Linked DNA regions of Reyranella humidisoli. The protein of the gene in region 2 interacts with the protein of the main gene of each other region in a pairwise test. Links are inferred from orthologs where the notes say so. Each region holds a gene or a part of one and is shown on either strand. Other genes may lie near its edges.

Region 1 (3,265 bases), on a different replicon or contig from region 2:
CATCGCAACGACGAACGAGGGAGACAGGTACACAACGCTTCGCAAGTTCGACGACAGAAAGAAGATGAAGCGTCCCATAAGCGACGCTCGCTGAAAATCCCTCGTCATCTCTTGCCGTGTTGTGTGTCGCCTTCGAGCGCTGGCTCGCCAGACAACGCCTCGCTTCGACGAATGAAAGCGGGGGCCATGTCGAACGACAACGAGATCGCTGGCGCATACGAAGTGACCCCCGCGGCCGGCTACACCGGCGATGTGACTCCTGCAGTAGCGTGGAAGATTCTCGGCGAACGGAAGGACGCGATCCTGATCGACGTCCGCACACGCGCCGAGTGGAACTATGTCGGCGTTCCCGACCTCGCCGGCCTGGACAAGAAGCCGGGCCTGGTCGAATGGCAGGTCTTCCCGGCCATGCAGGTTAATCCCGAGTTCGTCGCCACCCTGACGGGTGCTGTGGCGGACAAGGCGACTCCTTTGCTTTTCTTGTGTCGGAGTGGCGTTCGTTCGGTCGCGGCGGCGAAAGCCGCAGCCGCAGCCGGCTACAGTACGTGTCTCAATGTGGCAGACGGCTTTGAGGGGCCTCTCGATTCGCACGGCAAGCGCGGTGCGGCGGGCGGTTGGAAGGCAGTGGGGCTTCCCTGGAGACAAACGTGAACAAAATCCAAGCGCCGTTCCAAGGCGACAATAACGCGACATATCAAATGAACACCGTGGCGGGGGCAGATATGGAAGAAATTGCGGGCCGAAAGGAGCTCGAAGCACATTGGGTGCGCGTCTGCGATCGGCTTCGCAAGGAGATTGGGGACAAGGCTTTCAAGACGTGGTTCGGCGAGGTCGAGCTGGGTGAACTGAAGGCCGGCAAGCTGCGCCTCTACGCCCCGACGCGCTTCGTGCGCGACTGGGTTGGCCGCCACTATGGCGACCGCGTGCTCGCCTACTGGCAGTCGGTGAACACCGAGGTGAAGAACGTCGAGGTGAACCTCGTCCCGCCGCCGGCGCCGCGCCGTCCGAACGAGATCATCGCGATGCCGCCCGTGCCCTCGTCGCAGAACAGCCACCAGACGCCGATGCCGCGGATGGGGCCCTCGATCGGCCGCGGCGCCGACGAGATCTCCCAGAATCCGGAGGCGCGCTACACCTTCGCCAACTTCGTGGTCGGCAAGCCCAACGAGTTCGCCTATGCGGCGGCGCGCAACATATCCGAACAGGACATGCCGCTGCCCGAGCGCAATCCGCTCTACATCTTCGGCGGCGTCGGGCTGGGCAAGACCCACCTGATGCATGCGATCTGGCATGTCATCCGCGAGCGCGATCCCAAGACCCGCGTTCTCTACCTGACGGCCGAGAGCTTCGTGAACCGCTTCATCCAGGCGCTGCGCACGAAGAACACCGGCCAGTTCAAGGAACTGTTCCGCAATGTCGACGTGCTGATGGTCGACGACGTTCAGTTCATCTGCGGCAAGGAAGCCAGCCAGGACGAGTTCTTCTTCACCTTCAACTCGCTGGTCGAGCAGAACAAGCAGATCATCCTGTCGTCGGAGAAGCCGCCGAGCGAGCTGCAGGACATCGAGGAGCGCATGCGCTCGCGCCTGGGCAGCGGCCTCGTCGCGGACATCCATTCCTCGACCTACGAGCTGCGCCTGTCGATCCTGCAGACCAAGGCCGAAAATGCCCGCGTGCCGGTGCCGGTCAACGTGCTCGAGTTCCTCGCGCACAAGATCAGCACCAACATCCGCGAGCTGGAGGGCGCGCTGAACCGCGTCGTGGCGCACGGCCAGCTGATCGGCCGCGAGATCACCGTCGAGATGGCGCAGGACGTGCTGCACGACCTGCTGCGCCAGGCCGACCGCAAGGTCACGGTCGACGAGATCCAGCAGCGGGTGGCCGCGCATTACAACATCAAGCTGGCGGAGATGAGCTCGCCGCGGCGCGCCCGCTCGGTCGCCCGGCCCCGACAGGTCGCGATGTACCTCGCCAAGCAGCTCACGACGCTGAGCCTGCCCCAGATCGGCAAGCGCTTCGGCAACCGCGATCACACGACGGTCATGCACGCCGTGCGCAAGATCGAGGAACTCAAGGTTTCCGACCATTCGATCGCCGAGGACGTCGAACTCCTGAAGCGCCAGCTGCAGGGCTGAGCAGAACCACCGACACCAAATGTAGAACAGGCCCCGAATGGGGCCTGTTTTGCGTCGAACCACAGGCCCTAAATGCCTCTAGGAACAGCGAAATCGCTTCCCGCGGGCAGTCGGCGTGATATACTTTTCAACCGTTCCTGCGGCGTCTTTCGCGGCCCCGGGAACGGGCCACAAAAGAGATTTAATCCGGCCCTGACTACGGCGACCAAAACATGAAATTGACGATCGAACGGGCGGCCCTCCTGAAGGCCCTGGCCCATGTCCAGAGTGTCGTCGAGCGTCGGAACACGATCCCGATCCTGTCCAACGTGCTGATCACCGCCCAGAAGGGCCGGTTGAGCCTCGCCGCGACCGACATGGACCTCGCCATCACCGAATCGGTGGAGGCCAGCGCCTCCAAGACCGGCTCGACCACGGCGCCGGCCCACACGCTGTATGAGATCGTCCGCAAGCTGCCCGACGGCGCCCAAGTCGAGCTGGAAGCCGCTTCCGACAACAGCAGCCTGGTCATCCGGGCCGGCCGGTCGCGCTTCACCCTGCAGTGCCTGCCGCCGGCCGACTTCCCGGCGATGACCGAAGGCGACCTGCCGCACCGCTTTCAGCTTCCGGCGACAGACCTCAAGGCCATCATCGACCGGACGCGGTTCGCGATCTCCAACGAGGAGACCCGCTACTACCTGAACGGCATCTATTTCCACGCCGCGACCTCCGGGGCCACCCAGGTGCTGCGCGGCGTGGCGACCGACGGCCACCGCCTGGCCCGGGTCGAGGTGCCGCTGCCCAAGGGCGCCGGCGAGATCCCGGGCGTGATCGTGCCGCGCAAGACCGTGGGCGAGGTCCGCAAGCTGCTGGACGAAAGCGACGGCTCGGTCGACATTGAACTCTCCGACACCCGGATCCGCTTCTCCAGCGGCAACATCACCCTGGTCAGCAAGCTGATCGACGGCACCTTCCCGGACTACGAGCGGGTCATCCCGACCGGCAACGACAAGGTCCTGAACGTGCCGTGCAAGGAGTTCGCGAACGCCGTCGACCGCGTCTCGACGATCTCCACGGAGAAGTCGCGCGCCATCAAGCTGGCGGTCGCCAAGGGCATCGTCACGCTTTCGGCCACCAGCCCGGATGCCGGC
Region 2 (3,301 bases):
TCCATGGAGATACGGCCGATCACGGGCACGTTGCGTCCGGCAAGATGGACCTGGGTGCGGTTGATGAGGTTACGGAAATAGCCGTCCGCATACCCCAGCGCAATCGTGGCGATCCGGCTGGGCCGTGCCGAGCGCCAGGCGCCGCCATAGCCCACCGTCTGGAAGGCATCGATGCGGCGGGTCTGCAGGATATGCGCCCGCAGCGTGACGACGCTCAGCATCGGGTTGGCCTGACCGGGCAGGGGATTGATGCCGTAGAGCGCCGCGCCCGGCCTGAGGAGGTCGAAGTGGAAATCCGGCCCCAGGAAGATGCCCGAGGAATTGGCGAGCGACGTCGGCGCGCCCGGCATCGCCCGCACGAAGGTGCGGAATCGGGAAAGCTGCTCGCCGTTGATCGGGTTCGACGTCTCTTCGGAGGCGACGAGGTGGCTCATGATCAGGGCCAGCCGAAGGCCGCGCAGCCGGCCACGCTCGTTGATCAGGACCTGCGCATCCTCCGCGCTGAAACCCAGCCGGTGCAGGCCGGTGTCGAGATGGACCACGGCGTCGAGCGGCTGGTTGAAGCGCTGGGCGGCTGCCCGCCAGGCGTTGAGCTGGCCCAGGTGGTTGAGCACCGGGACGAGGCGGTGCGCCACGAAATCGCCCTCGGTGCCTGGCAGCAGGCCGTTCAGCACGTAGATCGGCGGTTCGGGCAGAACCCGGCGCAGCGCGATGCCCTCGTCGATATGGGCGACGAAGAACTGGCGGCACCCTTCCGCCGCCAGCCGCGGCCCCACCACGGCCGCCCCGGTACCGTAGGCATCGGCTTTCAGGACGGCGGCGCAGTCGATCGGCCGGCCGGTAGCCCGCCCGGCATCGCGCAGACCGCGCCAGTTGGCTGCGATCGCCCCGAGGTCGATCGAAAGGATCGCCCCGGCGCGTCGCGCGGCTTCGTCGTCGGCAGGAATTGACACGCAGTGACCTTAGAACGCGGACACGGGCTCGTCAGCAACGCCATCGAGGTTGCCGAACTTGGTGAACTGGCCTTCGAACGACAGGCGCACGATGCCCGTGGGACCGTGACGCTGCTTGGCAACGATGACCTCGGCCTTGCCGTAGGTCTCCTCGCAGCGCTGCTTCCAGGCGTCATGGCGCTCGTTGAATTTCTGGTCGCTCTCCTCGGCCCGCCGCGCCGGTTCGGTCCGGGTCAGATAGTATTCCTCGCGATAGACGAACATGACGACGTCGGCGTCCTGCTCGATCGATCCCGATTCGCGAAGGTCGGCGAGCTGCGGGCGTTTGTCCTCGCGCTGTTCGACGGCGCGGGAAAGCTGCGACAGCGCGACCACCGGCACATCCAGTTCCTTGGCGAGCGTCTTCAGGCCGCGGGTGATCTCAGAGACCTCCTGCACGCGGTTCTCCTGCCGGCTCTTTCCAGACGGATTGAGCAGCTGGAGGTAGTCGACGATGATCAGGCCGAGACCATGTGTCCGCTTCAGCCGGCGGGCGCGCGTGCGCAGCGCGGCAATCGACAGGGCGGGCGTATCGTCGATGAAGAAATTGAGATGCTCGAGTTCGTGGCTGACGTTCATCACCCGGTCGAACTCGGTGCTGTTCATCTCGCCCTTGCGGATTTTCTCCGATGAGAGCTCCGCCTGCTCCGACAACATGCGGGTGGCGAGCTGCTCGGCCGACATTTCGAGCGAGAAGAAGCCGACGACGGCGCCGTCCACGGCCTTGGGATGGCCGTCGACGATCTCCTCCCGATAGGCCTTCGCCGCATTGAAGGCGATGTTGGTCGCCAGTGCGGTCTTTCCCATGGACGGACGACCGGCGAGGATCAGCAGGTCGGACCTGTGCAGGCCGCCCAGCAGCTGGTCGAGGTTGAACAGGCCGGTGGCCACGCCGGTGAGCTTGCCCTCGCGATGAAAAGCCGCCTCGGCGGCCGTCATGGCCTCGGTGAGGGCCATGCGGAAGGGCTTGAAGCCGCCCTCCGTCTGGCCGGTCGTGGCGAGGTCGTAGAGCTTCTTCTCGGCGACTTCGATCTGCTGCAGCGCCGTCTCGTCCACATCGCCGGAGAAGGCGCCATTCACGACGTTCTCGCCGAGATCGATGAGCTGACGGCGCAGAAACAGGTCATGCACCGCCCGGCCGAACGCGGCGGCGTCGATCACGTGCACGGACGCGGCCGCGAGTCGCGCGAGGTATGCCGCACCGCCGGCTTCCTTCATCGCCGGATCCTGCTCGACGTAGGTCTTGAGCGTCACGGCGCTCACGACCTGACCGCGCTCGATCAGGCGCGTCAGCGAATCGAAGAGCTTGCCGTGCAGGGGGTCCGCGAAATGTTCCGGGCGCAGGAACTCGGCGACACGCTGGTAGGCGGCGTTATTCACCAGAATGGCGCCCAGCAAGGCCTGTTCCGCCTCGAAATTGTGAGGCGGCTCGCGCAGGCGGACATCTTCCGCGCCGGGCAGGCGGGTGACGTTCGAGGACTCTTTCAGTGGCTCCATCACAATGTCTTTGCCCAAGATGGGAGGGGGCACCAGCGCAAAGAGTTCGGAAAAAAGATATCCCGAGCGTAACGAGGATAGCTCTCTATTCCGCCGCCATGGAGCCTGCCACGTTCCGCAGGCGTTCTCCAGGCGCCATGTAATCGCGCGTGAGCGGCACGGCATCCTGCCGGCGAGCGATCTGAATCTGGAAGACCATCTGATTCATGTACCGGAACGCCACCTCGCAGCCGGCCAGGTAGAATTCCCACATCCGGCAGAAGCGATCGTCGTAGCCCGCAAGCTGCTTGATCCGGTCGCGGTTGGCGAGGAAGCGTTCGCGCCACTGGCGCAGGGTCTCAGCATAATGCAGGCGCAGGACCTCAATGTCGGTAACCCACAGTCCGGCCTGCTCGATCGCCGCCATGACCTCGGAGAGGGCCGGGGTATAGCCGCCGGGGAAGATGTATTTGCGCAGCCACGTATTGGTTCCACCCGGCGGCTCCATGCGGCCGATCGAGTGCAGCAGCATGACGCCGTCGTCGGCGAGCAACTCCTTCACCTTCCGGAAATACTCGAGATAGTGGGCTGAGCCGACATGCTCGAACATGCCCACCGAGACGATGCGGTCGTAGCGGCCCGACTCCTGACGGTAGTCCAGCAGCTTGAAGCGGACGTTCCCGGCGGCACCTTCCTCGGCGGCGCGGCGACTCGAGACGGCGTGCTGTTCGCGCGACAGCGTGACCCCGGTGACATCGACGCCGAAAGCCTTGGCCAGGTAGAGGCCCATGCCGCCCCAGCCCGATCCGATGTCGAGAACCTTCTGTCCCGGT

The links.
Region 1: the proteins of KQ910_RS22940 (region 2) and dnaA interact in binary tests that used the Escherichia coli proteins (3 or more experiments, as listed by UniProt). The link is inferred for Reyranella humidisoli from one-to-one orthologs.

Annotation. Positions count from the first base shown.
Region 1 is NZ_JAHOPB010000001.1:1,046,542-1,049,806, forward strand. Bases 1-2,949 are described here. They hold dnaA (chromosomal replication initiator protein DnaA), read left to right. Parts: upstream 1-764; coding sequence 765-2,135; downstream 2,136-2,949. Other genes in these bases: KQ910_RS05095 (rhodanese-like domain-containing protein), read left to right, coding at 187-651; dnaN (DNA polymerase III subunit beta), read left to right, coding at 2,348-2,949. Also shown: more of dnaN, read left to right, coding at 2,950-3,265. UniProt on the Escherichia coli protein: Plays an essential in the initiation and regulation of chromosomal replication. Binds in an ATP-dependent fashion to the origin of replication (oriC) to initiate formation of the DNA replication initiation complex once per cell cycle.
Region 2 is NZ_JAHOPB010000002.1:938,330-941,630, forward strand. Bases 227-3,211 are described here. They hold KQ910_RS22940 (replicative DNA helicase), read right to left. Parts: upstream 2,490-3,211; coding sequence 963-2,489; downstream 227-962. Other genes in these bases: alr (alanine racemase), read right to left, coding at 227-953; KQ910_RS22945 (class I SAM-dependent methyltransferase), read right to left, coding at 2,575-3,211. In the rest of the region: more of alr, read right to left, coding at 1-226; more of KQ910_RS22945, read right to left, coding at 3,212-3,301. UniProt on the Escherichia coli protein: The main replicative DNA helicase, it participates in initiation and elongation during chromosome replication. Travels ahead of the DNA replisome, separating dsDNA into templates for DNA synthesis.